3 regions of the Paraburkholderia sp. FT54 genome follow, and region 1 is predicted to be linked to each of the others. Evidence: riboswitches for the same ligand, from Rfam matches in the RefSeq annotation. Region 1 holds a riboswitch; each other region holds the start of a gene.
The links. A riboswitch is a leader RNA that binds a small molecule or an ion and turns the genes downstream of it on or off. The one in region 1 is predicted to bind manganese.
Positions count from the first base shown of each region.

Region 2: it holds a riboswitch for manganese, as region 1 does, so the genes downstream of both, mntP (manganese efflux pump MntP) here and RI103_RS20075 (TMEM165/GDT1 family protein) in region 1, are expected to answer to the same signal.
Region 3: it holds a riboswitch for manganese, as region 1 does, so the genes downstream of both, RI103_RS00370 (sodium:calcium antiporter) here and RI103_RS20075 (TMEM165/GDT1 family protein) in region 1, are expected to answer to the same signal.

Region 1 covers NZ_CP134196.1:161,934-172,328, reverse strand. The annotation lists gene RI103_RS20110 (superoxide dismutase) at 1-666, opposite strand, end outside; gene RI103_RS20105 (chromate transporter) at 698-1,882, opposite strand; gene RI103_RS20100 (chromate resistance protein ChrB domain-containing protein) at 1,879-2,856, opposite strand; gene RI103_RS20095 (DMT family transporter) at 3,072-4,133, opposite strand; gene RI103_RS20090 (metal/formaldehyde-sensitive transcriptional repressor) at 4,285-4,560, shown strand; gene dmeF (CDF family Co(II)/Ni(II) efflux transporter DmeF) at 4,569-5,870, shown strand; partial or broken gene RI103_RS20080 (DUF1289 domain-containing protein) at 5,874-6,093, shown strand; yybP-ykoY riboswitch at 6,161-6,341, shown strand; gene RI103_RS20075 (TMEM165/GDT1 family protein) at 6,357-6,947, shown strand; gene RI103_RS20070 (glycine zipper 2TM domain-containing protein) at 7,177-7,869, shown strand; gene RI103_RS20065 (hypothetical protein) at 8,020-8,304, shown strand; one part of gene RI103_RS20060 (IS3 family transposase) at 9,534-10,395, opposite strand, start outside.
Region 2 covers NZ_CP134196.1:2,639,625-2,650,019, reverse strand. The annotation lists gene RI103_RS31525 (EAL domain-containing protein) at 1-3,011, shown strand, start outside; gene RI103_RS31520 (hypothetical protein) at 3,587-3,958, shown strand; gene RI103_RS31515 (pyrimidine/purine nucleoside phosphorylase) at 4,087-4,407, opposite strand; gene mntP (manganese efflux pump MntP) at 4,556-5,125, opposite strand; yybP-ykoY riboswitch at 5,136-5,301, opposite strand; gene RI103_RS31505 (potassium transporter Kup) at 5,692-7,617, shown strand; gene RI103_RS31500 (amino acid permease) at 7,828-9,288, shown strand; gene RI103_RS31495 (hypothetical protein) at 9,457-9,597, shown strand; gene RI103_RS31490 (DUF4148 domain-containing protein) at 9,722-10,024, opposite strand; gene RI103_RS31485 (aldose epimerase family protein) at 10,195-10,395, opposite strand, start outside.
Region 3 covers NZ_CP134195.1:85,326-95,720, reverse strand. The annotation lists gene fliD (flagellar filament capping protein FliD) at 1-1,180, shown strand, start outside; gene fliT (flagellar protein FliT) at 1,200-1,499, shown strand; gene RI103_RS00390 (transporter) at 1,904-2,878, opposite strand; gene RI103_RS00385 (hypothetical protein) at 2,911-3,375, opposite strand; gene RI103_RS00380 (hypothetical protein) at 3,505-3,780, opposite strand; gene RI103_RS00375 (HAD family hydrolase) at 3,779-4,849, shown strand; gene RI103_RS00370 (sodium:calcium antiporter) at 4,930-5,940, opposite strand; yybP-ykoY riboswitch at 6,023-6,191, opposite strand; gene RI103_RS00365 (outer membrane beta-barrel protein) at 6,292-6,813, opposite strand; tRNA gene RI103_RS00360 (tRNA-Arg) at 7,209-7,284, opposite strand; gene RI103_RS00355 (c-type cytochrome) at 7,559-8,458, shown strand; gene RI103_RS00350 (UvrD-helicase domain-containing protein) at 8,623-10,395, opposite strand, start outside.

The DNA.
Region 1 (10,395 bases):
AAACAGCTGATTGACGTAGTCGCCGCGCCTGTTCTGATACTTCAGGTAGTACGCGTGCTCAAACACGTCTAGCACGAGGATGGGCTGAATGCCCCAGGCTGTGAGCTTCTGATGGCTCTCACACTGCAAGACCATGAGCTTTGCGGTCGCTGGATGGTAGCCAACGATGCCCCAGCCAGACGCTTCCACGGCAACGGTCGCCGCGACCAGTTGCGCCTTGAACTTTGCATACGAGCCGAAATTTCTCTCGATTGCCTTTGCGAGGTCTCCCTTCGGTTCGCCGCCTTTGCCCGACAAACTGGTCCAATAAATGGTGTGCAGGATGTGACTGGACAACTGAAACGCGAGTTCTTTCTCGTGATACTTCACCAACGCGAAGTCATTCGTCTCCCGCGCCTTTGCTAATCCATCTTCGGCTTTGTTCGCGCCGACTGCTGCCGGCTTGTGGTGAAAGTTGTAGTGCAGTTCAACGGTGCGCGCGTCGATGACCGGCTCAAGGGCATCGTAGGCAAATGGCAATGGCGCCGCGGCGTATTTGCCATCCGCGTCTGTCAGCTTATCGGTGTAGCCGGCGTCCTCTGCGGCATGTACGGTCTGTGCCTGAGCCAGCATGATTCCCGCACCAACAGCGGCCGTGTTGTGCAGGAAGTTACGACGTGTTGCCATAATTGCTTTTCCTCGTAAGCTGCGCCCACGGTTACATCCCGTGAGAATGGACTAGCGGATAAACAGCAAGACCAAACAGCGCCGCCGCGACGACTATGACCGGTTCCTGCAATTTCTTGAAGCGCCACAGAAGCAGCACGGTCGCAATGGCTAGCGCGACAGTGGGAACGTCAATCAGCGAACGCTTGGCAATAACCAGTACGGAACCCGTGATGGCACCGACGGCGGCGGCCGTGATGCCGTCGACGAATGCCTTGACGGCCGGCAGCTTTCCGTATTTTTTGAAGTACGGCGCTGGCAGTACAGTGAACAGATAGCAGGGGAGGAAGGTCCCCAGCGCAGCGACGCAGGCCCCCGAAAACCCCGCGACCAAAAATCCGATGAAGCCGACTGTGATGACAACTGGGCCAGGCGTAATCATCGCGACCGCAACCGCGTCGACAAACTGACGGTCATTCAGCCAGTGGTGCTCAGTGACCACGCCTCCATACAGGAACGGCACGATGGCGAGACCAGAACCGAACACGAACGCGCCGGCCTTCGCGAAGAACAGTCCTATCTGGCCGAGCAGCGGCAGGTCCAGGCCGCTGAGTACGCCGCTCAGCGTCGGCAGATAGGCCGCCGCAATTCCATGCGTGGAACCTTTGGTGAGCCACTTCGGTGGAGCACGTCTTAACCACCCGATAACCCCTGCTGCAATGAAGAGCCACGCAATCTCGGACTCCGTGATGAACGTGACGGCGGCCAGCGTCAGGAAAATCGCCCACAGGAGCTTGTCCGAGCCGACTGTCTTTGTCGTCAGCTTGTAGGCGCTCATCGCGATGATGCCGACGACAGCCGCTCCCACACCGTAGAACACCGCCTGCATCCACGACAGGCCTCCAAAGTGCGCATACGCCCAGCCGAGCGCCACCACCATCAGAAACGAGGGAATGACAAACGCAATTCCGACGAGGGTGGCGCCCAGCACCCGGAAGTGCACATATCCAAGATAGATGGCCAGTTGCGCGGCCATCGGCCCGGGCGCCAGTTGTGCGAGAGTGAGCCCTTCCTTGTAGTCTGCTTCGCTAATCCAGCCCCATCGCTCCACGAGGTCGCGGTGCATATAGCCGGCCAGGGCGACCGGGCCGCCGAAGCCAACGGTGCCGAGACGCAGCATGTAGCGGACGAGCTGGCCCAGTGTATAAGTGGGCGCCGCGTGCGTGACCGTGCTCATGGACGTTTCCCGGCGTCAGTCTTTTCAGATGCGGCAAAGTGGGCGAGCAGCGAATCAAGGACGTTGCTCATCTCGGCGAGCATTTCGTCGTCGGTCAACGCACGAGCTTTTGCCCCCGCCATCACCGCTTCGAAGCCAATCGCTTCTGGTACGACCGGGCCGCCGATATCGAGTACATGCACCAGCGCGCCCAGCTTAAGCAGCCCCGGTTCGTCTTCAAGGCCGAAGCTGGCTACCAGCACCTCGAAACTCACGCGGTCGCCGATGTGTGTGAACGCAGCGCCGTCGAAGTCAAAGCCCAGCGCATCGTCCGGGCACTCGCTCGGCGACGCGAGCCACAGGAAGCGTGCCCGAAAATCAATAAAACGCCGGATGAGCCACGCGCTGGCAACACGGTCGACCCACAGGCGTTGACGCGTTGCCCACGTCCGGCCCTGATGGTCTTCGCGACGCAGTACCGCAATCGCACCTTCGGCCTGATGAGGTTCCCCCGGCGACAGGACGGTGTTCGCCACCACAACGAAGTCCTGCCAGGCGGCCTCGGCCCGCGTAGATGCCTCGTTCCGAAAAAAGTCGATGCTTGAAATGGCCTCGAAGTCCTTGCCAACACGGCGCAATAAGCGGGTGATTTCGGCGGGAGAGAGGTCCGACAGGGTTTTTCTTGCGTCCGCCAGCGACCGCGCGAAAGCTGCGTACTCGTCGGTTCTGTCGAACAGGGACTGGAATTCGGCCTCCTGGTCCACTCCCCGGCTAGTGGTGCCGACGACGTGGGCCGCTCCTCCGGCTTCCCCGATGCTGGTTCCAAGATCCAACAGTTCAGCTTCTGCGGCATCGGTCGCAGGCAGCAGATAGACCCCGTCCCGTAAGACAGCACAACCTTTGGCCTTGAGAGCGCGCCAGAAGCGCATCCGGGCCGTTGCGTTATCGGTCGGCAGCGACAACACGAGCAGGAGCCAGTCGTTAAGTCGATTCATGTTGTATACGTTACAACATGGTAGATAACTCTACAAGAATCAATTTTTGAACGCGGATTGGAATGGGGCGGACCGCAGCGGTGCCGACCCGGAATCCTCGAAACTGGCTGGAAGAGGATTGGGGGGCCCATGGCCCCTGTGACGAGCCGATGTCCGACGGCCGGCGCAGAACGCACCGACCGTCGAGCTTTCCAAGCGAAGATTCGATTCCGTCGTCAGTGAATATGGCGGTGGTGAATATCGGGGAAATGCGCGTGCGTGTGGGTAATAGGCGTGTGCTGGTGGGGATGCGTGTGCGGCTCCTCACCATCCCACTCAAAGTCGTGCGTGTGCTGATGGTGTTCGTCGTGCCGGTGCCGATGGTTGCGGTCCAGGACCTCGTGAGTGTGCGGATGTTCATGCCGTTCACGGATATGCAGCCAGATTCCCAAGCCCATGAGCGCAGCCGCAATCCAGAAAGACACCGACGGGACCTCGGGCCAGAGAATAAGGGATAGCCCGACGCCGAATATCGGGGCGACAGAAAAATACGCGCCGGTTCGGGCGGTACCGAGATTTCGCAGGGCGACGATAAACAGGACCAGGCTCACACCGTAGCCGGCGAAGCCGGTGAGCATGGCAGCCGCAATCTTCCCGACGCCTGGCAGATGCGCGCCGAGAAGCAGCGCGATGCACAGATTGACTGAGCCGGCGACAAGACCTTTCAGACAGGCAATGACCATCGCGTCGTTCGTCGACACCTTCCGCGTCAGGTTATTGTCGACCGCCCACGCAACGCAGGCTGCGACCACGAGGAGGGCACCTGGCGAGACGCCTGCGGCACCCGGCTGCCACGACAGGACGACACCACCCAACACGATTGCCACCATCCCGAGAAATATCTGTACGTCCACGTTCTCGCGGAATACCACCCAGGCGATGACCGCGGTGAAAACGCTCTCGAGATTCAGTAGGAGGGAACTGGTTGCGGCAGGAGTCGAACTGAGGCCGAGCATGAGCAGCGCAGGCCCGACCATCCCGCCCGCTGCGATGGCACCAAGAAGCCAGGGCACTTCGGCGAGCTGAATCCGGCTTTCATTTTCTCGTTCGTCGGCCGTGCGGCGCAGTCGCTGGAAGAGAATTCCGATGGCAAGACCGACGCCGCTACCAAGATAGAACAGACCCGCGACCATGAACGGCGACAGAGAACCGAGCAAGGTCTTGGCGAGAGGCGTCGTCGCGCCGAACAGCGCGGCGGCAAGAACTGCGGTGAAAGCGGCGTTGTGGCGTGCGTGCATGGGTTGACGGACTACGAGACATTAACCAGGTTCGGGAAGTATCCAGTGAAATCCGCGAGCACGGAAAGTTTTGCCTGAACAACCAATACCCTGGCCCCCTATGGTAGACTGAGGGCAATTATATACCCGTAGGGGGTATTTGGAGGGCGCGATGGGTCACACGGTTCAGGAAAAACAGAAACTTCTCAACAGGGTTCGCCGTATCAAGGGGCAAGTTGAAGCCATTGAGCGCGCGCTCGAGGAAGAGCACGGCTGCTCAGACGTCCTGCAACGAATCACGAGTTGTCGAGGGGCGATGAACGGTCTGCTCGCCGTCGTGCTGGAGGACCACATCAGAAATCATCTTGTCGATGCGGAGAGCGGCGAGGAACCAGGTGACAGCGCGACCGAACAGCTCATCGAAGTTGTTCACAGCTATTTCAAGTAGAGTCAAAAATGAGTGAGTTCAAAGACGCCGCATTCGGCGCAGGACATGACCACATCTTTCTGGGTGCCGGTCATGAAAAAAACGAACGCAAGACGTGGGCTGTGATTGCCCTGTGCAGCGCGATGATGCTGATTGAAATCGTCGGCGGCAGTATGTTCGGGTCGCTGGCGCTTGTCGCCGACGGCCTGCACATGTCGACGCACGCTGGGGCCATGCTGATTGCGGCCCTCGCGTACACCTACGCGCGCAAACATGCCACGGACTCCCGCTTCGTGTTCGGTACCGGCAAGCTCGGCGACCTCGCAGGGTTTTCGAGTGCCATCGTGCTTGCAATGATTGCGGTGTTGATTGGCTACGAGGCAGTCTCGCGCTTTATGTCGCCGGTACCGATTCACTTCGGCGAAGCGATTCCTATCGCCGTGGTCGGCCTGCTGGTCAACCTGGTAAGCGTGTGGCTGCTGAGCGGCGGTGACCACGGCCATAGCCATGGTCATGGCCATGGTCATAGCCACGGACACGGGCATGGGCATGGGCATGGTCACGACGACCATGCTCATGAAGACGAGGTGCAGAAGATTTTCGCGCCGTCCGGTGTGTTTGCCGTTTCCATCTTCGAGGATGGGGTTCCCCCCGTTTTCCGGATTACGCCGGCGACTGAGGGTTCGCGACTCGACGCTTCAGCGGTGTCCGTTACGACGCTGCGCCCCGATGGGACACAACAGGTATTCGAGCTGGCTGACCGTGGCACCTATCTGGAATCGAAGGAAGACATTCCTGAGCCGCACGCTTTCAAGGCCATCGTGCGGATGCCGGACGGCGAGCACGAAGTCGAATTCGAAGAACATGACCACCACGACGACGCGCATGAAGCGGCGACCCGGGACCACAATATCCGGTCGGCCTACATCCATGTGATGGCTGATGCGGCTGTCTCCGTGCTGGCTATCATCGGTCTCCTGCTGGCACGTGCATTTGGCTGGCTCTGGATGGACCCGCTCGCAGGGGTCATCGGTGCGCTGGTGATTGCAAACTGGTCGTACGGCTTGATGCGGGACACCGGTGCAATCCTGCTCGATATGAATCCCGACCGGCGCATGGCCGAGAACGTCCGGAACGCTATCGAGGACCGTGGCGACAAGGTTGTCGACCTGCACGTGTGGCGGGTGGGTCCTGGTCATATGAGTGCCGTGGTGTCAGTGGCGACGAGTGAGTCGCAGCGCGACTCCCGCTTCTATCACGCAGTGCTCAGGCGCTTCAAGGGGCTGTCGCATGTCACCGTTGAAGTGCGACCTTCATACGCGGCAGCCTGACCCATGGCGGTCAAGTCGCCGTGCATCGATGTCTGTGCCTTCGATGGGAAGACCAAATTGTGCGTCGGGTCTTTTTCGCACACTCGATGAAATTCGGGCGTGGAAGAAGATGACTGACTACCGGCGCCACCAGGTGATTAACGACCGGGCGCGGCGCGAGGCCAAGTTGCAGCGCGATTCTCCAGTGTTATCGTCCGAACAGCCGCGAACGCAGGACACCTGAATCGATGGGGAGCGCCGCCGCTTCATTCTGGCGACTTGTTTCTGTAACACCTAGCGCGATAGAAGCGCACCCGCTCATTGGGGAGTAGCCGCCTCGAACGCGATGTTCGAGGGCGCACGTCAACATACTTGGCGAGTCGAAAGACCCGCTATGGCGTGCGTAGCTAAATGCCTGGCAAGACCGATGACACGCATTCCGACCTGGCCGCGTCGCCGGAATGCGCGTCATCGCGTTCTTACGGCGCGACTCGGCTCTCACAACCCATGCAATCCTTCCTTGTTTCAACCAGTGTGGTCGGCCTCGCCGAAATCGGCGACAAAACCCAACTTCTGTCTCTGGTGCTGGCTGCACGATATCGCAAGCCCATTCCCATCATCCTTGGTGTGCTTGTCGCGACACTCATCAACCATGCCGCATCCGGTGCGCTTTGGCCCTGGCTTGCGAGTGTTTTAAGCCCAGGCATCCTGAACTGGGCAGTCGTCGCGTCATTCGCGGTGATGGCAGTGTGGATTCTCATTCCGGACAAGCTGGACGACGCCGATGCGGTATTGACGAAAAACTCGATGGGCGTCTTCGGTACGACGGCGCTCACATTCTTTCTCGCCGAAATGGGTGACAAGACTCAAATCGTCACCATCGCATTGGCCGCGCGCTTTCACGAGTTCTTCGGCGTAGTCGCGGGAACAACGCTGGGCATGATGCTGGCGAACGTACCGGTCATCTACCTTAGGCACAAGTTTGCCGACCGTCTGCCGACAAGAGCTGTTCACATTCTTGCGGCGATTATCTTTGTCGTGCTCGGCGGATTGGCTCTGAGAACGGCGCTTTATCCGGCTGCGCATCCAGTGTTTTAACCGGACGGCTGCGTGGAGGCACATATTCCGGCGTCGCCTGAGCTTCGAGCCTAACCAACTGACGCGCGGCACTTCCATCGTCACTGTCACGCTCTGGGGGCGTCTGAGCTTTCAGGCGCGCCGGATTGCGAGGCCAGGACGGTACAAATGCTTACAAAGCATTGTGCTTGCGGGTGCACCATCCTCGCTGCTGTGACGTTATTGAAGGCACATCCCTGTGGAGCTCGCAATGAACACGAACGTTGCCTCGAACATGCCGCCGCGCGGTCGCATCCATCCCCTGGTCGCGAGTGCGGCCGTGGCCGTTATCCTCGCCAGCGCGACCGGTATCGCGGCGATGACCGGAATGCTGCCCACTTCACGAGCTGTTACGGCGCCTCCGACGCAAGCTGCTGCGGCGGTCGCCCCGCTCGCCAGCGCGCCGGTCACGTCGCCGCAACAGTACGTTGAACAACGTGCGACGCAGGAGGCGCCAGCCCAGCCGCGCGTCCATCATCACCGTAGCGCTCCGGTTGAGCAGGCTCCGAGGTATGCGAACAACGATACCTATCAAAGTCAGGCTCAACCCGCTCCAAGGCCAGTAGCAGTTGACCCGAATGCCGGGGAGGTTGTCGCCGTCAACGCTGTCCAGGACCCCGAGCCGACGACGGGGCTCGGAGCCGTAGGCGGCGCTGTCGCTGGCGGGCTGTTGGGAAATCAGGTCGGTGGAGGACGCGGTCGCGTTCTGGCAACGATTGCTGGCGCGGTCGGTGGCGGGTTTGCGGGCAATGGCATCGAGCATGCGGTGCGCAAGTCTACGACCTACCAGGTGCAGGTCAGAATGCAGGACGGCAGCTACCGGAATTTCACCTACACGACACAGCCTCATGTTCAGGTCGGTGAACGTGTCCGTGTCTCGGGCGACTCCCTGACCGCGTCGTAGGCATGGTCGGTACCGGCAGCATCACAGCGGGTTACTGCCGGATACAGTTTTGACATTTCCGCCGCACCTGCTTCCGCGCGCCAGCCCTAAAATCCGCGTCGTTCGCCATTGTTTGGCGGCCGGCAGAAATGAGCAGGACAGGAGAACTCCATGAAACACGCGACCCTTTTTCTGGCAGTGGGACTTTCCGCTGCGTGCGCATCCAGTGCGGCTCTCGCCCACGCTGACATCGGAGTTTATCTGGGGGTGCCCGGGCCCGTCTATGTCGCGCCACCCCCAGTCGTATACGAGGCTCCCCCACCGGTGGTTTACGCACCCGCTCCGGTCTACGGCTACAGTTACCGCTATGAAGGGGATTATGACGAGCGCAGGTGGCATGACCACGGTCGCCACCGTGGATGGGAACGTCATCATCATGGCGACGATGACGACTGATTCACCGACGGCTGCGCCCGCTAGCGACTGAATGCTCGCGGACGTGATTCGACGAACCCCAAATCGGGGTTCATCCTGTCAGCCCAAGCTCGAGCGCGTTCGAATCCCCCTTGATGGGCGTTCGGCGCCGTTGACACAGGCATTCACATCCGGCCGTGTTTCGCCTACTGGTCAAAACTTTTTGAGGACGGAGTCAGCTCTTGCGTGGAAGTGCGTGACATGGCGCACGTGCATCTGGACGCAGTGCGCGCAAAGCTGGAGGAAATGCGACAGCTTGAAACGACTCTGATGGCGTTTGTCGAGAGCTGCAACGAGGTATGCTGCGAAGGGCCGACGAGGGAATGTGCGATTATTGAGGACCTGTCTTGCCTCCCTAAAGTCAAGGTGACCGCGTCCTCGCAGGGATGTTGCGAGGCAGGTTCCACATCCGTGAAGCGGCCGAAAACCGCGAAGTCGATTCTTCCTGAAAAAAGGTGGGCGTAGTTATGGAATTGGGCAGTTTTGCACGAACCTTTGGACTATTTTTCGCTACTGCGATAGCTTAGATTGTCGGCTGCTATCTGCCATTACTTTGGCTCACGGGTAGCTTCTTGGAATCGCATAGGGAGCGTGTACTCGTAATTGAGCGGCGTTCCAGGGTTCGCTGATACTGGCAGTTCAACAAGTTCGCCCCCATCTCGTACTCTCGATGGGAGGTCATAGTCTTCTGAGAGCGCGATGCTCCGAAACCAGGTCTTGGCGTTTCACCGCGTCAGCGAAAGTTGTTATGACCTCACCGGCCTTCGTACGGGAAGCGTCCGTGACCAAATGTTTCGAGCGATTCTTCTGACAGAAGGGTTGGCCGCTGACTCTGAAGAAATCGACGGCACCCTCGGAAACGAGCTACTGATTCTAGGCGGAGGCGTATCCGGAGTCGCATGCGCCCTAGTGGCGACTCAACGAGGTATTCCAGTTACCTTGATTGAGCGGGATGTTAGGGAATTTACGACGCTCTTGAACTCAGACACGCGGCGGAAATCGCTTTGGCATTCGCATTGCGCGATTTGAATATGATTGGCCGCATGGCAAGACGCGTTCAACCGCTTCCTGAATTCATATAGCCCTCTTGCGCAGCAGCCAGCACATCTGGAAGTCATCTACGGGAGCGATGCGAGAGACTACACACATTCAGAAATATTTAACAAAGTTGGCGAGGTTGAACTGACCCCGCAAAGTTGGACAGTTTGAGTTCAGGTTTGAGCGGGCTGGGTTCTGTACATCACAGGACTCAGCCCGTTCAGTTTGAGCTTGATGCGTTTGTGGTTGTAGTAGTGAATGTATTGTCTGATGCCAGCCTTCAACTCGTCGATACTTTCAAACCTGCTCAGCCGGAAGAACTCCGCCTTGAGCGTGCCAAAGAAGCTTTCCATTGCCGCATTGTCGTAGCAGTTTGCCTTGCGCGACATGCTCTGCGTCAGGCCGTGTTGATCCAGCAGCCTCCGGTAAGCAGGCATCTGGTACTGCCAGCCCTGGTCTGAATGCAGCAGCGGGGTCTCCTGGGGACCAAGCTTTGCCAGCGCTTTTTTTAGCATGCTGCTGACCAGATCGAAGACCGGTCGGGTGTTCATCTGATAAGCCACGATCTCGCCGTTATACAGATCCATGATCGGCGAGAGATACAGCTTCTGACCCAGCACGTTGAACTCCGTCACGTCCGTCACCCACTTCTGATTGGGCTGCTGTGCGCTGAACTCGCGGTTTAACAGGTTCGGCGCAATACGGCCGACTTCGCCGCGCCATGAGCGGTATTTCTTCGCGCGCACCAGCGATTTCAGTTTCAGTTCTCCCATCAGACGTTGCACCGTCTTGTGGTTCACGCTCGGGCCTGCCTGCCGGATCGCCGCCGTGATGCGCCGGTAGCCATAACGGCCCTTGTGGCGTTCATACACAGTCTTGATGCGGGTTTTGAGGTCCTTGTGCCGCTCACCGGCATCCGGCACGCTCAACTGGTAATAGAACGTGCTGCGCGCCAGACCCGCTGCCTTCAGCAAAGCGGGCATCGGGTGGTGCTGCCGGAGCTCCTGCACTATTTGCGCTTTTTCTTCTGCACGC
Region 2 (10,395 bases), 470 kb from region 1:
GTCATGAACTGCTGTCCCAGTTCAACTTTTCGCTGGGCGACGCGGTCAGCCGCATCGAGCAGCGCATGGGCACGTATGAACTCTTGCTGCGCGGCGTGCAGAGCCTGTTCGCCGCTACCGGAGAAATCGACCGCGATCAGTTCCGTGACTACGTCAGCACGCTCAATCTCGACGCCAACTTCTCCGGTATCCAGGCCATCGGCATCGTCGCGTGGGTGCCGGGGACGGAGAAGGTCGAGCATATCGCGGCCATCCGCCGGCAGGGGTTGCCTGACTACGCGATCGAGCCCAAAGGCTCGCGCGAGAACTACGCGCCGATCATCCAGCGCGAGCCGTCCATCGGCATCAATCGCGCGGCGGCCGGTTTCGATGCATGGGCCGACCCCGTGCGGCGGCGCGCCATGGAGCAGGCGCGCGACTCCGGCATGGCGACCCTGTCCGGGAAAGTCCGCCTGTCGGTGGACGCCGGCAATGCTCGCCCCGGATTCATCATGTACCTGCCGATCTACGCACGAGGCCAACCGCAAGACAGCGTCGCCCAGCGCCGCGCGCACCTGATCGGCTGGGTCTACGCGTCGTTCCGCATGCACGATGTGATCGCCAGCCTGTACGGCGAGCAGCCTCCCGGGCTCACCATCGCCATTTACGATGGCGTCGAAACGTCGTCCGCCGCGCTTTTGCACAAGACGCCCGAGGCGCCCGGTCATCATCGGGCTGCGGACATGTCGGCCAACGAATATCTGGTGGTCGGCGGACATGACTGGACACTGTCGATGAGTGCCCAGGACGACTTCAAGGCTCGCTTCGGCCGTAACGCCGCGCTCCCGATTGCGAGTACCGGCACGGGCCTCAGCCTGCTGCTGGCGCTGCTCACCTGGCTAATGATGACCGGCCGCGGCCGCGCGATGCGGCTTGCCTCGGCAATGACAAAAGAGTTGCGCGAGAACGAAGAGAAATTCCGCGCGATTGCCGACTGTACGGTCAACTGGGAGATCTGGTGGGGACCCGACGGCAACCCGCGCTGGATCAACTCGGCGGTGGAGGCGTACATCGGATATACCGTCGACGAGTGCATGGCGATGCCGGACTTCGCCGGCACCGTGATTTGTCCGGAGGACATTCCCCGCGTTGCACCCGAGTTCCAGAAAGCGCTACAAGGCCTGCGCGGCGATGACCTCGAGTTTCGCTGCGTTCGCAAAGACGGCTCACTCATGTGGCTGTCCGCCTCGTGGGTTCCGATTACCGATTCCAAAGGCGAGTTCATCGGCTTTCGCACGAGCGGCCGCGACATTACCGAGCGCAAACAGGTCGAGGCAGAACTTCGAATTGCCGCTGTCGCATTCGACTCGATGGAACCGATGATGATCACCGACGCGAGCGCCACCATTCTGCGCGTGAACTCGGCGTTCACCGAATGCACCGGTTACACGGCCGAGGAAATCGTGGGTCAGACACCGAGCGTGCTTCAATCGGGCCTTCACGACGCCGCATTCTTCCAGAGTATGTGGGAAGCGATTCATCGTGCGGGCGGCTGGCAAGGGGAAATCTGGGATCGCCGCAAGAACGGCGAGATGTACCCGAAATGGCTCACGATCTCCGCCGTGATGAGCGAGGACGGAATCGTCAGCCACTATGTCGGCACACATCACGACATTACCGAACGCAAGATCGCGGAAGAGCGAATCAAGGAATTGGCGTTCTTCGACGCGCTGACCCGCTTGCCCAATCGCACCCTGCTGCTGGATCGCTTGAGGCAGGCGATCACGGCCAGCGCCCGGAACGAAGCTTGCGGTGCTTTGCTGTTTATCGACCTGGATCACTTCAAGACGCTGAACGATACCTTGGGCCACGACAAAGGTGATCTGCTGCTTCAGCAAGTGGCGCAGCGTCTGGCAGACAGCGTGCTCGAGAGCGACACTGTGGCACGAGTGGGGGGCGACGAGTTCGTGGTGGTGCTCGGAAACCTGCACAAGAATCGGCAGGAGGCGGCCAACCAGACGGAGGCCGTGGGCGAAAGAATCCTCGCCGTGCTGGGCAGTCCGTATCAGCTTGGCAAGATCGAATACCGCACAAGCGCGAGCATCGGCGCCACCGTGTTCAGAGGGCATCAGGCCTCGATCGACGAACTCCTCAAGCAGGCCGACCTCGCGATGTACAAGTCCAAGGAAAGAGGACGCAATGCCGTGCGCTTCTTCGATCCGGACATGCAGACCGTCGTGGTGCAGCGAGCTGCGCTAGAGGCGGGCTTGCGCAATGCCATCGAGGACAATCAGTTCCTGCTCCACTACCAGGCGCAGGTCGACGGCAGCCGCGTAACGGGCGCGGAGGCACTGGTGCGCTGGCAGCATCCGCAGCGGGGTGTCGTACCTCCTGCTGAGTTCATTCCGCTGGCAGAAGAAACCGGACTGATCCTTGCGTTGGGAAGCTGGGTTTTGGAAGCCGCCTGCGCGCAACTGGCGCAATGGGCAGCGCGACCCGATATGGCGCATCTCACGATTGCGGTCAATGTCAGCGTCCAGCAGTTCCGCGAAGCCGACTTCGTGGACAACGTGTTGACGATCATCGGTCGAACCGGCGCACGGCCCGACAGGTTGAAACTGGAGTTGACGGAGAGTGTGCTGGTCGACAACGTGCAGGACATCATCGAGAAGATGAGCGCGCTGAAAGCGAAAGGCATCGTCTTCGCACTAGACGATTTTGGCATTGGCTATTCGTCGCTGTCCTATTTGAAGCGGCTGCCTTTGGATCAGTTGAAAATCGACCGCTCATTTGTGCGAGACGTTCTTGTCGATCCCAACGACGCCGTGATTGCCAGGACCATCGTGGCCCTTGCGCGCAGCCTCGGCTTGGGTGTGATCGCAGAAGGTGTCGAAACCGGGGCTCAGCGAGATTTCCTCGCCGCAGCGGGGTGTTACGCGTATCAGGGCTACTATTTCTGCCGGCCGCTTCCCCTCGAGGATTTTGAAGCGATGTTGAGCAGAGTCGAGACCCGTCAGTGCGTGGCTGAGTGAGCACGAGATAAGTGGCATGTCGTCCGTCGCGCGCATTATTCGCCGCTGATCCTGCACGATCCGGATTTCCTGGCCGCGAGTAGCGCAACGCTGCCGCAAGCGCTCGTAGAAACACATCTTCGGCGTTTGGCCGATCCATACACGTCGTGCGGTTTTCCCCCCCAAATACCTCGGCGTGTTCCTACAAGCGCTTGCGGCAACCGTCTACGAAAAGAACTCGAACGATAAGATTGCGGCGACAGAGCTAGCGGCTCCCGCATTGTTTTCGTATTGACGAAATCTCAACCGAAGCATGTAAGAACCTCGCTCTGCGACGTCGAGATTCTGTCACCAACCGTATAACGAATTTATAAAACCGGGGGGCGTCTATCGTTAATTCGGCATATCGGAGCGCGGCGAGAAGCCGATGCAACCCGGTGCTATCTGTGGGGTATGTCTCGCTGTTCCGCTCAATCTGCATGCCTTCTTTATCAAGAAGCTCGCGCTTTATACAAGGGCTTTAGGTACAGGTCGATATCATCGCTCCGCTTGATGCCACTGCTTTACAGCCAGGCGTCATTCTTGGGAGAAAAATCATGTTTGATATTGGAAAAGAGTATTCTCGGGAAGACATTCATCGGGTGACAGGAGGATGCAAACAGGCATTCTTGCCCGTGAAGGGCGGAAAGGTCGTTGCCGCGCGATTGCGTCAGGATCTCAACCCGTATGCCCCGGATGTGATCGTGTGCGATGGCAGCGCCGCCGCACGTGCGGCCGGCCGAACGCTCGCGCGACAGACCGACCCGCTGCCTGTTTTTGTACGCACGGCAACTGACCGATTCCGTTACATGGGCGAGTACGTCACCGAGGCATCGTTTACTGCTCCGGTCGACTATGCGAAGTACGTGGAGAACACTGGCTTCACGCTTGGTCAGATTTCGCGTGTGATCAAGATGAAACGCCGTTGATCTCGACGGACTCTTCAATTCATCATCGTCCCTTCACCGGTTGGGTTGTTGCTCGCGCCCAACCGGCAATCATCAATGACGTGTCCTGAATGCGCGTGCCGTACCCATGTCGTGCGACGCGATACGTTTTACAGATAGCTGCAGACGTAGTCGAGCGTTTCGATCACGTCGATATCGAAGCGGCTTTTGCCGGGCACCGAGAACGACTCGCCCGCGCTATATGTCTTCCACTCGTCACTGCCTGCGAGGCGGATGCGGCATTGTCCGGCCTGCACCTCCATGAGTTCCGGCGCGTCGGTGCCAAAGTTGAGCGCGCCGGGCAGGATCACACCAAGCGTTTTGCGCGTGCCGTCGGCGAAGAGAACGGTGTGAGAGACACACTTGCCGTCGAAGTAGACGTTGGCTCGTTTAACAATGGAAACCTGATCGAATTGCGTTGCGGCCGTCATGGCAATCTTCCTTTTGGTTGTCGTGAATGGATGCATTTGCGTGGACTTCAGGTCGCGCGCAAACCCGCCATGATACAGGCGGCCGACGGCGTCAGCCGTCGATTGGCCCGAACGAGGTGAAGCTCAGCGGGCGCCCGCCAACCACCGTCTAGCCGATGATCTTCAGATGTTCAGCCAGGATGGTGCTGCCAATGCCGACCAGCACCACGCCACCCGCCAGTTCCGCACGCCTGCCAGCCACATGGCCGATCACACGGCCGAGCATCACGCCGATCGTGACCATCGCCATGGTGGCGAGGCCGATCGCGGCAGCAGTGGAATAGATGTTGACGTCGACGAAGGCAAGGCCCGCGCCGACTGCCATGGCGTCGATACTCGTGGCAAAGCCGGTTAGCGCCAGCAACCAGAACGAATGAGTCGACTGCTTGGTCTCTTCGATTTCCCTGGTGCTAAAGCTATTGAGAACCATGCGGGCGCCGAGGACCAACAACAGCGCGAACGCGATCCAGTGATCCCATGCGGAGACGTATTGGGCTGCAGCTTTGCCGAGGAACCATCCGACCAGGGGTGTCAGGGCTTCGATGGCGCCGAAGATGAGCCCCGTCCTGACAGCCTCACGCCAGTGAGGACGATTGAGCGTGGCGCCTTTGCCGATTGCAGCCGCAAAGGCGTCGGTGGACATGGCGAAAGCAAGGAACAGCGTTGCGACAGGATTCATGAGAAGTGGGCTCGAGGTCGGGCGGAAAACCACGACACACCGCCGCGCCCGACCGGTCGCGTGGTGTGTCGATGGTCTTGCCAACCAAAGGGCTACCTGCACCACGGTCTGCGCGACCGAGAATGTTGACGCAGGCGCTTCTGGGTAGAAGCCGGCTACTCCCCAAAGACAGGTGCGAGCATACCATGTCGAAAGGTTTATGTAATGCGGGCCGGGCCTCGCATGTCTGCGCAGGAAATAAATCTGCCGCCACTTCACGTATCGGTAGCGTGGCAAACGGCCGATGGTATATGTTGAATTAGTGGCACACCGTCCTTCAGAAAAGAGACAGGTCGCGTTCGCGGACGACAGGTACGCAAAACATCAGAACATACGAATGCGTGTTCGGCATCAGAGCAATGGGACGCGCGTTCCTCGTACGAAAGTTGCTTCCGCGATGCTGACTGTTGCGTGGGACGCAGGCGACTCCTCAAAAAACGAGGCCTGATAAAAGCATGAATCGGTTCCGCACGTGCACTGGCCTATGCCCTATGTTGCACCGCGAGAACGCGAAACTGGAGTGAGACATGAGCCAGTCAGTATCCGCCGCGCCCGATGTGGGCCATTCCGGCGGGCGCGGGCATCACCGGCCGGCGACGCCTGCACTCGCGCTTGTCGCATTGGGTGTGGTGTATGGCGACATCGGCACCAGCCCGCTGTACACGCTGCAGACGGTATTCGATCCGGTCAACGGACTATCGCTCAACGCGATGAATGTGGTCGGCATCGTGTCGCTGATCGTCTGGTCTCTGATCGTCGTCGTCTCGCTCAAATACGTCACGTTGATTCTGCGCGCGAACAATCACGGCGAGGGCGGGATTATGGCGCTGCTGGCGTTGGCTGCATCGTCCGTTGTTGCGCGCCCGCGATTGCGCCATACGTTGCTGGGCGTCGGCATCATGGGTGCGGCGCTCTTTTACGGCGACAGCGTGATCACGCCGGCGATCTCGGTGCTGAGCGCGGTCGAAGGGCTCGAAGTCGCCGCGCCGTTTCTCAAGACCTGCGTGATTCCCGTGACGCTGGTTGCGTTGGTCACGCTGTTCCTGATGCAGAAGCGCGGCACGGCCGGTATAGGCATTGTGTTCGGACCGGTGATGGTGCTCTGGTTCATCGTGCTTGCCGTCGTGGGCGTCATCAACATGATGCGAGCGCCCGCGATTCTCGTTGCGCTTAATCCGCTCACGGGGCTGGCGTTCTGCCTGCATCATCGGTGGTTGGCGTTCGTTGCGCTGGGTGCGGTCGTTTTGTCGTTGACCGGCGCCGAAGCGTTGTATGCCGATATGGGACATTTCGGCGCGAGGCCGATCCGGCTGACGTGGTTCGGCCTCGTGTTTCCCGCGCTCGCGCTGAACTATCTGGGGCAAGGCGCGTTGCTGCTTGCCGATCCCGGCGCGCTGCAAAATCCGTTCTACAGACTGTTTCCGCAATGGGCGCTGTATCCGATGATCGTGCTGTCGACGGTCGCGACCGTGATCGCGTCGCAGGCCGTTATCTCGGGTACGTATTCGATGACGAAGCAGGCGATGCAACTCGGCTTTCTGCCGCGCATGAACGTCGTCTATACGTCGGAAAGAGAGATGGGGCAAATCTACGTGCCAGGCATCAATTGGACGTTATTGGCTGCAGTGGTGGCCGCTGTGCTCGGCTTCGGTTCATCCACGGCGCTCGGCTCCGCGTATGGTATCGCCGTCACCGGCACGATGCTGATCACCACCATCCTGACGTTCTTCGTCATTCGCTATGCGTGGCACTACAACTGGCTGCTATGCGTGTTCGCGACCGGCTTCTTCTTCGTGATCGACGCAGCGTTCTTCTCCGCCAACCTGCTGAAGCTCATGCAGGGCGGCTGGTTCCCGCTTCTGGTCGGGCTGATCATCTACACGATCATGGCCACCTGGGGACGAGGCTGGGAAATGATGCGCGCCGAAGCGCGCGTGAGAGCCGGGGCGACGCCGCTCAAGCCCTATCTGGCCACGCTTCTGGCCGGCTCGCCGATGCGATGCGGTGGCACCGCGATCTTTCTGTCGCCCGATCCTGACGGCGTGCCGCATTCGTTGATCAACAACCTGATGCATAACCGCGTGCTGCACAAACGCGTTGTTTTCGTGACGGTGAACAACGAGGAGATACCGTGGGTGCCTGCGAGCGAGCGCGTGAGTGTGCATCCGCTAGACTCGGATTGCTACCAGGTGACAATCACGTATGGTTTCATGGATGAGGTCGACCTGCCGAGAGCGCTTGAGATTTGCAAGTCGTATGGTTTGACATTCGAGCCGACGGAGACTTCTTACTTCCTTAGCCGTGCGACCCTGGTGCCTACTCGTGATAGCGGCATGGCGATGTGGCGAGAGCGTTTATTCTCGGTCATGTTGCACAACGTGGGCAACGTTGCGGCTTATCTGAAGCTGCCGGCCAATCGAGTGATCGAGTTGGGGGCGCGGGTGGAGATTTGAGGATTACCTAAGAACGGGAGCGAAAGCTTCGTCAGCGAGCGAGAGAGAATCAAATATTCACTTTGCTTTTAATTGGGAATACACTGAATTTGCTATTTCCCTTTACCTTACGCCGTTAGTCTTCAGTAACAGATGTTTTTGTCGTGCTCCGCGAGCCGAAGCGAACCGAGTCGGCTCGTGCCCAATACCATTTGAACGGGACGACTCATCATGGCTGATACGAGCTACATGGCACGAAAATCCGTCGCCGATATTGTGGGAAGCGCCGACGCGGAAGAAGGCCACGCACTATCGAAGTCACTCGGCGCCACCAGTATCACGGCGATGGGCATCGGCGCCATCATCGGCGCCGGTATCTTCGTTCTGACCGGCACTGCCGCAGCGCAATTCGCCGGCCCGAGCATCGTTCTGTCGTTCGTACTCGGTGGCATTGCGTGCGCGTTCGTCGGCCTCTGCTATTCGGAACTGGCCGCGATGTTGCCCGTATGCGGCAGCAGTTACACCTATACGTATGCCACGCTCGGTGAAATTTTCGCGTGGATCATCGGCTGGGACTTGATCCTCGAATACGCGATGGGCGCCGCCACGGTCGCGGTCGGATGGTCCGGTTATATCGTGAGCTTGCTGCATAACGTGGGGATCAATATCCCGCCCGTTCTGGCCACCGCGCCCGGCACCGTCATCAAGCTAGCCGATGGCACCACCGCGACGGGCATCGTCAACCTGCCCGCGATAGTGATCATCGCCATTCTTACCACCATGCTCGTGCTCGGTACGAAGGAATCGGCGCGGCTGAACAACGTCATGGTGGCGGTCAAGCTGACCGTGGTGGTGGCTTTTATCGCACTCGGCGTGTTTTTCATCAAGCCCGCGAACTGGCATCCGTTTATTCCCGCGAATACTGGTGAGTTCGGAAACTTCGGCATGAGCGGGATTTTGCGTGGCTCGGCCGTGGTGTTCTTCGCATTCATTGGTTTCGATGCGGTCTCCACCGCTGCACAGGAAGCGAAGAAACCGCAACGGGACATGCCGATCGGCATTCTGGGGTCGCTGATCATTTGCACTATTCTGTACATCCTCGTCGCGGGGGTGCTCACCGGGCTCGTACCTTATGCTGAGCTGAATGTTCCTGATCCGATCGCCAAGGGGGTGGATGCAATTGGCCTGAACTGGTTCTCGATTCTGATCAAGATTGGCGCGCTGACAGGACTGACTACCGTGATCCTCGTGCTGTTGTACGGGCAGAGCCGCATCTTCTTCACGATGTCGACGGATGGTTTGTTACCGCCTCTTTTCGCGCGAGTTCATCCGCGTCTTCAGACGCCTCATTTGAGCCAGATTCTGATTGGGTCGGTCGTCGCGATCGTGGCGGCGCTTACACCGATCAGCGTGTTGGGGGAGATGGTTAGTATCGGCACTCTGTTCGCTTTCATTCTGGTGTGCGGCGCTGTGATTTATTTGCGACGCAGTGACTCGGAAGCTTCACGTCCTTTCAGGGTTCCTGGCGTACCGGTCGTACCGATTCTGGGGATTCTGTTTTGCCTGTTGCTGATGGCGGGGCTGCCGCTCGTCACGTGGGTGCGGCTTGTTGTGTGGCTAGTGATCGGGATGACTATTTATATTTCTTATGGCCGGAATCATTCGAGGTTGAGGTTTCCCGAGCGGCATTGAGAGAGCGGTCGCGCCGTGTTTTGGCGCTACTGCGAGTATTTCTCACATATCGATGAAAAACGCTCGTTTGGCGGCTCTGGTATGCCTTCTTAAACTGGGAGTGTGAGGTGTGGCCGTGACGAAGTGATGGCGCGGCGCGGCTGCTCCTGGTTTAGGAGGAGGTTTGTCGTGGATATGACTTTGTTTGAGATTCCGGCGGTGGTGATTGTTTTGAGTATCGTTGGTGTCGTGGTGGTCAGGGCGTTTGCCTCGTCGCGCTTCGATGGTATCGATATTTTTATGCGGCGGGATAAGACGAAAGAGACGTGACGCTGCCAGCGGCAGCGCAAGCGCACAGCGAAGCTAAGAGGAATGAATAAGCGAGCGCTATAAGCCGTCGCGCGCTGGCAAGCGAACCTGCGGCGCACGAACAGGCAAATGAGTGGCAGGCGTACTACTGACCTTGCAGATACGGATTGCCAGCGGGAACGTCGGACCCGGTTTCCGACGAGCCAGCGCTGGACGGACCATATCCCGTCGCGCCACTGTTCTGCGCGGCAACACGTGCTTCGGCCGCTTGAATGTCAGCGGGGTAAGTGGAGTCGGTTGCGACCGCGGGGTTATAGCCGGCCTGTTCGATCTGCTTCAATTGCGCCTTGACCTCGGCGCGCGTGAGCGGTTGCTCGGATTGTGCGAACGATGCCACCGGCGCCGCGAACACCACAACCAGCGCCACGGCTTTGATAAGCGATTTCATGATCACTCCCTCCGAGAATAATTTATTGGGCGCCGCAGCAATCTTCGGCGCCATGCACGGATTTTAGGAAGGGTGCGGTCCAGGGGAAACCACTGATACGGTAATTCAGTGTTGCTACAAACAATAAGTCGGCTTGATGTAATCTCGACCGTAATATACGAAGAACCGCCTCACACGCCTTGGCGTACATCGACACGATACGCGGTCACCTGGCGATACTTGCTGCCGGCTCGCACGATCACCTCGTCCTGCTCAGCCGTATTGACCTGGTTCGGAAAGCCGCCCGCTTCAAGACACAAGCCGGCATGCGCTTGATACGCAATGCCGCCGCGTCCAATGTCGCCCTTTAACCAGTTGCCGCTATAAAACTG
Region 3 (10,395 bases), on a different replicon from region 1:
CGTCTCTTCAAGCAGCACGGGCCTGTCGAGTCTCGGCGTGACCTCGTCGCCGGCGCTCTCGTCGAACACGTTCGGCTCGACGCAGGAACTCGGTAGCGGCACGCTGACGTTGGCGCTCGGCAGCAACTCGATGAGCGTCAACATCACTTCGCCAAACGACACGTTGAGCGCTATTGCCTCGGCCATCAATGGCGCCGTCGGCAATCCGGGCATCAGCGCAAAGGTTGTCACCACCTCGAGCGGCTCGCAACTCGTGCTGAGTCCGACGAGCGGTGGCACCACGGCCATCACCGCCAGCGTGAGCAACGTATCGGGCGATAACGGAATCTCGAGTCTTGGCAGCATGGCGACGAGTTCGTCGGTCACGTCGGCGAGCGGCGGCAACTGGACCCAAACGCAGTCCGCGCAAGATGCGCTGTTTACGGTTGACGGCACGTCAATCAGCAGCTCGAGCAACTCTTCGACCACCGCAATCGCAGGCGTCACGTTGAACCTGACCGCCGCCGCGCTCGGCACCACGTCGTCATCGGGCACGACCACGGGCAATACCCAGACGCTGACCATTGCGTCCGACACGACCTCGGAAGTCACGGCGATCACCAACTTCGTGAGCCTGTACAACACAATGGTCACGACGATGGGTACGCTCACGTCGTTCGACGGCACGCAGGCGCAAGGCTCGCAAGCGGGCCCGTTGCTTGGCGACTCGATGGTCAACACAATCCAGAATTCGCTGGCGAGTATCGTCAGCGGCGGTGTGAATAGCAGTACCACGTCGCTCTCGCTAGCCTCGATCGGCATCACGTTGAACGCGGACGGCACACTGACGTCGGACAACACCGCACTGACTGCCGCACTGACCAACTCGTCGTCGACCGTTGCGGCCTTGTTCAACCCGACGACCGGCATCGCCGCCAAGTTGAACAACAGCATCACGACGTTCACGCAGACGGGCGGTATCATGGATACCGAAACAACCGCGATCAACGCCGACCTGACCAGCATTGCGGCTCAACAAACCTCGCTGAGCGATTACACCGCCCAGCTCACCAGCCAGTACCAGGCGCAGTTCACCGCTCTGAACACCTTGATGGCGACGATGAACAACAACTCGCAGTATCTGACACAACTGTTCGGCGGCTCGAATAGTGCCGGCGCGCTGGCAAACGGCAAGAACTAAGCCGAAGAGGTGATCTGACATGACATCGCGTGAACAGGCCGAAGGCCTCCTTAACTTGACACAGGCGATCGGGCACGCCGCGCAGCAGTCCGACTGGCCGGAGGCCGCCCGGCTGACCGAGCAGCGCGCCCCTCTGCTCATGTCGCTGACGGGCGACGTCGACGGCGAGACGCTCAAAATCATGCGCAGTATTCAGGCGATCGACGCAGCCGTGATGGCGATGGCGGCGAACAACAAGGAAAAGCTCGATGCCGACTACAACCGGGCAATGCGCTCCGCGAGCGCCATGAAGGAATATCACCGCGTCGCGATGCTCTGATCGCGGCACGGCAAAAAAAAGAATAACAATAACTACACCTGGTGTACTCGTTCGTCTCACGCCCGCCTCGCGCGGGCGTTTTTGTTGGTGCTCGCGACCGAATTAAGGGCATTTCCCGACGCTGCTCGGCGCTTTGGCGTTTACGACGCGCCCATAAACTCATTCGGTCGACACCGTCGTCATTCGCCGACGCCATTGGAAATAGCCGCCTCATATCCGGCGTCATTCCGCAGGCGCTCCTCGCCAGAAGTCCGGCGAAAGCCCTCAGGCAGGACGATGCGCACCTTGCCGCCCGCCTCGCGTGGTCTTGACACTATTACCTCTCCTTGCGGCGACGACCTATGAGACCTGCACTGAAGCACACACCCAACAAGAAGGATCCGTAGCACGGTGGTACGCCAGGGTTACTGAAAAGTCGCGTTGACCGACAGTTGCACCGCATTGCCCTTCGGCCGGTTGCTGGTGTTGAATTCGTTGACCCACCGCAGCGCAGCCGACACGGGCGTCTTCTGGATCTTGCCCGACCAGGTGACCATCGGCCCGAGGCCCACCGCATGCCCCTGACTGCCGCCGAGGACGTTCGCAATGCCGCCGGTGTCATGACCGATCTGCTGGATATAGCCGCCCACCACGCCGACGCCCCAGCCGTTGCCGAAGCGCTTGAGGGCCAGCAAATCGAGCACGCTGAGCGGCGCGTTGTGATAGTGGGTGTCGCTGTTCGGCGTGTAGAACTCGAGGCCATAGTTCAACGACAGCTCGATGTCCTCTTTCGGAAGCAGTTTCGTATAGGCGATGGTCGGCGTGAAAGTCCACGTGTTCTGCCCGGCATTGGCGAGCCGGTTCGGGTTATACGCACCGGTCGGCGCGTAGATCTGCACGCTCAATGCGACATGATCGGTCTTGGTCAGGTGATAGCCGGCAATGACCGGCGTGAAGAAGAAATCGGCGAACTGCGTGCCGTGGTCGTTCGGCAAGCTGCCGTGAAACGACGAGATGTTGGTGTACTGAACCGGCACGCCGAACGACGACGCGAAGTTCCAGCCGCTCGCGGTGATCCCCCATGTCTTGACCGCGGCGAGGATGGTGTATTCGGCCGTCGCGTTGACGCCTGCCGTGACCTGTCCAGCGATCGGAATCGACTTGCTAGCGCCTAACGAGCCTTCGTAATAGATCGTAGCGGCTGACACGATCCAGTCGCTGGTGGGCGGCACGACGCCGCCGTATGGCGTGACCTGCATGCCGGTGATCGGGCGGCCGATGCCGCCTTCAGTCGCCCACGCTGTTTGGAAAAGACTCACGCAAACGGTGCTCAGAAGCGCGCCCTTGCACAATCCGGCAACGAGTCGCCTGGCTGCGAGGAAACAGTTAGGTTGACTCATGATCGTCCTCATTGAATGAAAGTTCGGCATTCTCATTCCTGCGGAACCGCATCTGGGCGAGCTGCTTCGGCGAGCCGCACCGCGCGCGTTGGCGTCCGCGTCGGGCTTCGCGCACAATTGGCGGCGGTGGCCGGCGCGCTCGTCTGCGCCGCCGCTTGCAAGCACGGCAACACGATCAACGCCAATCCGGCGATCCAAGCCTGGATTCCCGCGCGTTTTAAGGACAGCATCGAGAAAGTGCCACGGAAGATTTGCGGCACGCCGATCAGGCTGTGCGGGCCAAGCGGCACGGTGGGTCGAAGCAGCAGGTCGTTGGTGTGCGCACTCGCGCCGAACACACTCGGCGTGTAGTAATTCTGGAGATTGAAAGAGGCAGCGAGATTGAGCGGGTTATTGCTTTTATTAGCGTCGTCGGCGGATGCCTGAGAGAAGCCCGGCGACGGCATGAACGCGGCGGCGCATAACGCCCCCACCCCAAACGCGCAGTTGTAACCCATTATCGAGCCTCGTTTTACGGGTATTTCTTATAGGCGATGAGGCGCGCTATGTCACTTGAACGATCTGGGAAGGCGGTGCAGCTTGATACAGGCTTTGCATGAGCGCTCCTTGAAACGAGAAACGCCGCATCAAATGAACCATGCGGAAAGAAGAAGATTCACCACGCTGGCATCGTTAGGAATACTAGCAACGATTCTGGAAGTGACAGAGATAAATTTGTAACACGGCCGAAAGCCAGGCCCATTCGCGTTCAATTTCCCGCTTATTCGATTGGCATTTTGTTGTGGCCGGACAGGCTCGACCGTCATGTCGAAAAAATCCCACAACGGCTGCAATAACCGCGCTGGCCCATTAGACTGGCGCTCGCTCAAAGTTCGACCCACCGCTTTCGATGAGGCTTTCATGATTCGCACGTTGCATCGATATTGCATCGCCTTCACCGTTGTCCTTCTTTCCGCTTGCTCCGTGACGCCGCGCCAGGACGAGGTATCGCAGACCGGCACAACGACGGCCGCCGCGTTGGCGTCATGGAACGACACGAAGACCAGACGCTCGCTCGTCGACTTCGTTACGCTGGTGACGACGCCCGAGTCCAAGGACTTCATCCCGCGCGCCGACCGGATCGCCGTGTTCGATAACGACGGCACACTGTGGCCGGAGCAACCCGCTTCGGTACAACTGGTGTTCGCGCTGCAACGGGTGAAGACGGTGGCCGGGCGGCATCCGGAATGGAAGCGCCAGGAACCGTTTCGCTCGATCCTCAAAGGCAATCTCAAGAATGTGGCGGCAAGCGGCGACGCCGGCTCGATGCGGGTATTGGCGGCGGCGCACGCCGGCATGACGGGCGATCAGTTCGCCGCACTCGTGCACCAATGGTTCGATTCGGCGAGCGACCCACGCTTGAACCGGCGTTACACCGATCTCGCGTATCAGCCCATGCTCGAGTTGCTCGCCTATCTGCGCGCGAACGGCTTCAAGACCTATCTGGTGACGGGCGGCGACGTCGAGTTCGTCCGCGACGTGGCTCAGCGCATGTACGGTATCCCGCCCGAGCAGGTGATCGGCAGCACGGTCAAGTACCGGTACGGCCAGACTAACGGCGCGGTCTCGCTGGTGCGCCTCGCGCAGGTCGACACGCTGGTCGACGGCTCGGCCAAACCGCTGGCCATCGATCGCGTGATCGGCCGACGTCCGGTGATGGCGTTCGGTAACGCGGACGGCGACGCGCCGATGCTCGAATGGACCTCGGCAGGCGACGGCCCGCGCCTCGCCGCGCTCGTGCATCACACGGATGCGGAGCGCGAATACGCGTATGACCGCGCGGCGAAGAGCGGCAAGCTCGACAAGGGTTTGGACGAGGCCGGCGCGAAGGGCTGGCTCGTCATCGATATGAAAGATGACTGGAAGACCGTGTTCAAGCCGGACAGTGCGACGACGGCAGTGTCGGCGTCGACCACGCCTGCAAAGAACTGAGCGTGAAACGCAGAAGGCCGCTGGTGAGCGGCCTTCTGCGAATGTTCGCCTGGTTCGCGGTGACTGGCTGAGCAGCGCGCCTAGCGAGTCAGCGTAATCGCCAGATACGCGGCGTACAGCACGCCGCAAACCAGCAGCGCCCAGACCGGCACGCCGCGCTCGCGCACGTTGATGCGCAGCCAGGCCGCGGCAGCGAGCGTGATCACAATGCCGGTCACCACTTCGATGCGCGGCACCCACGGCGTCAGCAGAATACCGATCGCGGGCAGCAAGGTGCCCTGGAACACCATTGCACCGGTGATGTTGCCGAATGCCAGCGTGTCCTTGCCGCGGCGAATCCACAGAATGCTGTTGACCTTCTCCGGCAACTCGGTGGCGATCGGAATGATCAGCAGCGAGAGCAGCAGCGGCGACACGCCGAGCACCTGCGACACGCCGCGCACACCATGGATGAAGCCTTCCGCGCCCCATACCAGCAACGCGACGGCGAGCGCCAGTTGCACCGCGATGGTCGCGAGGTTGGTCGGCACACCGAGGCGCGAGATCAGCATCTTGCCCGGCGCTTCGGTGCCGTGACCGGCATCGACTAACTGATTGGATGCGCGGAAGGTCATCACCACATAGGTGACGTAGACGCCGACCAATGCCACGCTGAAAAGCGCCCGCACGATCATCTGGTCGTGCGGCACGTACATCGCGGCGGCGGCCAGCACGAACGCGCACAGGAAATAGTTGAGGTCGCGCGCGAAGCCCGTGCGTTCCGGCGCAACCCAGCCGCGCGCGCCGCGCGAGCCGAGAACTGCGAGCGTCATGAGGAAGGTGGAGAGGGTGGAAAGCATCAGCGGCGCGCCGAGAATCGCGCCGACGCCGATCTCCTGATTGACCGCGCTATCGCTCGTGCCGCCCGCGATCGCGAGCAGCGGCACGAGGGTCTCGGGCAACGCGGTGCCGACGGCGGCGAACAGTGAACCCGTCACGCCTTCGGAGATCTTGAGGCGTTCGCCTAGATGCTCGAGCGCATTGGTGAAGAGTTCGGCCGCCACCAGAATGATGACCAGCATGATGGCAAGTTCGAACAGGAGACCGGTCATGCGCGGAGCTCCGCAAACACGCAGAGGCGCGGCGGATGGACTGGGAGGGGGCAACGATTTTTCACAGGGCAACTCCGCGGTCGGACGCAGATGACAACCAATGACGCACGCCCCCGTCCGACCGGAACGAAGCAGTGCGTCAATGGTCTCGCCAAACCGACCCGGTCGAACGCGCCATGACCCGCAGGTCAAGTATGTTGACGCGCTCTCCTTCAAAGGATGAAGGAAGGCTACTCCCCAGTGACCGGGCGATTCTAACGGCAAGGGACGCTTTCAACAACCTTGTTGCGGCGAAGGCGTTTGAAATATGGCGCTTAAAGCGCTAACCACTCGGCCGCGAATCGAACGGGTTTAGTTGAAGTGATATTGCACGCCGATTGTGAAACTGTTATTTGTTCTTTTGGTGCCGTCGTGATTGCTGGTGTCGGTTGTCCATTCGCCCACTGCGCTTACGTGTTTGGCGAACTTATATTCGACGCCTAGACCCCAGTGGAAACGTACATCCGGCCAGTCTGTCGTCAATCCAGCACGTACATATGGCATGAACTGATTGAACGGCATGCCGAATTTCGCATCGATCCCGCCGTCTTTATATGTTGCCGAGCCGTGATGCAAATCAGCGAAAGCCTCGGCGCCCAGCACGAAGCGGTTGACATCGAAGTTGTATCCAGCTGTGAAACCGGGGAAAACCGTGGTGTGCGACGATTTGTTGACGACGCCCGAAGCATCGGAATTATTCACGCCCACCTTGAAACCCACATAGGGACCCGCAAACTCGCTCACGCCCGTTTCAGGAGCCACTGATTGCGCGTGGACGAAATTGGATAGCATCGTGATCGATGCGGTTAGAACCAGCCGGGTTATTTTGTGCATGACCTGCGAAATAAAACAATCGGCGCGCGAATACTTTCGCAACACCTTTATTGATCAGGGAAGTGGATGTCGAAATACCGCTCCGGAATATCCACCCGTTATGCAATTTGCAGACCAATGCATGCTAATTATGCGGATAGGATGCGGCAATGCGAAATTTCCGCTGACAGACGCTCACACTTCCGATTTCTTAATCGAAGCGCAGATACGGCGAACGTTTTTAGGACGATTCCGCCGATGTGCACGAGATCGTGGGCGGTCGCCGGTGAGCTATGCGCGGGAGTATCGGATGTTGGGGGCGTCCGTCGGAACACGACGAGACCGTAAAAAGACAAAAGGGCTCAGCGCATTCTTCTGTCTGTCTGTGTAAGCCCTGGAGCGAGATCGACTCTTTATGGTGCGCCCGGCTGGGATCGAACCAGCAACCCCTGCCTTCGGAGGGCAGTACTCTATCCATTGAGCTACGGGCGCTTCAACACGAAAGCGCGGCAACCAGAGCGGATGCGACGCCAAAGCGAGACCGGAAGGATACCCGGTTTCGGCCACACCGTCCACCGGACGGCCGCAATGGCGGTATCCGGCGCCTTTCGGCCGACTCTCACGATGCGGGTAAACGCCTGCTGAACACCGCGCCGCGCCCCTCGCCGCCGTCGAAATGTTGCGTCTATAATCGTCCTGGCTGATTAAAGAACAAGAAGTTGCCGTCACGCTGTACCGCTCACATACCCACGGAGACGAGACAAGCATGAGCGAAGCACCACACGGAGCCCCGATCAAAACCCCCGGACAGCTCGTCGCCGCGATCATTGCCAGTTTTGCGGTACCCATCGTCATCATCGTTTTGCTAGTGATCTACGTCGACAATTCGACACGCACCGGCGCCGGCACCGACTCTCTCTCCGAAGCCGAGGTCACCGCCCGCATCAAACCGTTCGCCCAGGTCGACATTCGCGACGCCAACGCGCCGCGCGTCTACAAGAGTGGCGAGGAAGTCTACAAGGCCGTTTGCTCTGCGTGTCACGCGTCGGGTGCGGCAGGCGCGCCGAAATTCACCAATACCGCCGACTGGGCACCGCGCATCGCGCAGGGCTTCGACACGCTGCTGCACACGGCGCTCGCCGGCAAAGGCGCGATGCCGCCGCGCGGCGGCACCAGCCCGGACGACTATAGCGATTTTGAAATCGCCCGCGCAGTCGCCTACATGGCGAACAATTCCGGCGGAAGCTTCCCTGAACCGGCTCAGCCGGCGCCGGGCGCGGCAGCGGCGGCATCCGGTGCAGCGGCAGCAGCGCCGGCCGGCGCTTCGGACGCGGGCGCGGCTCAGGCCGCCGCGGCGATGGCCGCCCTGGCCAGCGTGCCGCAAGCAGCCGCGCCAGCAGCGGGCGGCACGCAAAGCGCGGACGCGTCGCAAGCCGGCAAGGCGTTGTATCAGCAGGTTTGTCAGGCCTGTCATGCGGCCGGCGTGCTGAACGCACCCAAGTTCGGCGACAAGGACGCCTGGGCGCCGCGTCTGAAGGAGCCGATGGACACGGTCTATAACTACGCGCTGCACGGCAAGGGCGCGATGCCTCCGAAGGGCGGCTCGACCGCCTCCGACGCGGACGTGAAGGCCGCTGTCGACTATATGGTCAGCGCGGTGAAGTAAAACGCTCGCGGCGTTTGCCGCACCACTAAAAAATCCCTGCACCGCGTCGCCGCCGTGCAGGGATTTTTTTAACTCGGTCGGCATACAGGCCTGCGCGGTTCGCGTCGTGCGTCAGGCTGGCTGCTATCCGGGGCGACCGCGAGCGCAACGTTCGCAGCGCCCGCTCAAGGCTTCTGCAACAGCGCCTTCAAACTTGCGAGCCGGTCTTTCGGCGACATCGGCGCTTCTTCGGGCGTCGGCGGCGGGGCGTCGTCGAGCAGCATTTCGGGGATGAAGCGCGACGGCTCGCACACCACCGTCTCTCTCGCGCGCTTGCGCTTCTTGCACCAGTTCAGATGCAGGCTGCGCTGCGCACGCGTGATCGCCACATACATCAGGCGGCGCTCTTCCTCGATGCGCGCGTCGTCGATCGGCTCGTCGTCCGGACCGCCGCGATGCGGCATGATGCCTTCCTCGACGCCGACCAGAAACACGTGCGGATACTCCAAACCCTTCGACGCATGCACCGTCGAGAGCCGCACCGCGTCGGGATCTTCCTCGCGGCCTTCGAGCATCGACATCAGCGCCACGGTCTGGATCAGGCCGAGCAGATTCTTGCCGGTGTCGCCGAGACCGTCGGCGGTGTCGTAGCCGGTGGCTTCGTCGTTACCGGCACCTTCGGGCTCGGCCTTCGTGCCTTTACGCTTGAGCCACTCCATGAACTCCAGCACGTTTTGCCACTTCGCCTGCGCCTGACGTTCGTCGAACGCATCGTAGAGATAGGCTTCGTAGTGAATCGCATCCATCAGTTCGTCGAGCAGCGTGCCGGCGGCGTCCTTCTCGGCGCGATCGGTGAGCCGCTGCATGAAGTCGCAGAACACGCGCATGGGTTCGATCTGCCGCGGCGACAGACGCGCCTCGATGCCGCCCATATACACCGCCTCGAACAGCGACACCTTGGCCTGGCCCGCGAACGAGCCGAGCGCCTCGAGCGTCGTATTGCCGACGCCGCGGCGCGGTGTGGTGATCGCGCGGATGAACGCGGGGTCGTCGTTCGCGTTGGCGATCAGACGCAGATACGCGCAGATGTCTTTGATTTCGGCTTTGTCGAAGAACGACTGGCCGCCGGACAGCACGTACGGAATCCGCTCACGCCGCAACACCTGCTCGAAGATGCGCGCCTGGAAATTACCGCGATACAGGATCGCGTAGTCGCGGAAATTCGCGCGCCGTTCGAACTTGTGCGCCGACAGCCGAAACACCACGGACTCGGCCTCGTGCTCTTCGTCGTTGCACGGCGTGACGGTGATCGTGTCGCCCATGCCGTGTTCGGACCACAGCTTCTTCTCGAACAACTTCGGATTGTTCGCGATCACGTTGTTCGCGGCGGTCAGAATGCGCACCGTCGAGCGGTAGTTCTGCTCCAGCTTGATCAGATGCAGCTTCGGAAAATCCTTGCTGAGCTGCCCGAGATTTTCGAGCGTCGCGCCGCGCCAACCGTAGATCGCCTGATCGTCGTCGCCAACCGCCGTGAACGCCGCGCGCTTGCCGGCCAGCAGTTTCACCAGTTCGTACTGGCAGGCGTTGGTGTCCTGATACTCGTCGATCAGCAGATAGCGCAGCTTGTTCTGCCAGCGGTCGCGCACCTGCTCGTTCTTCTCGAAAAGTTCGGCGGGTAGACGAATCAGGTCGTCGAAATCGACTGCCTGATACGCGTGCAGTGTCGCCACGTAATTGCGGTAGACGATCGCGGCCTGGTGCTCGTCCTCGTTCGCGGCGATCGCGATCGCCTGCTCGGGCATGATCATGCCGTTCTTCCACAGCGAGATGATCGACTGGATCTTGCGGATGAAGCCTTTGTCCGTCGAGCCGACCTGCTCCTGGATCATGCCGAAGCAGTCGTCGGAATCCATGATCGAGAACTGCGGCTTCAGGCCGACGTGCTCCGCTTCCTGCCG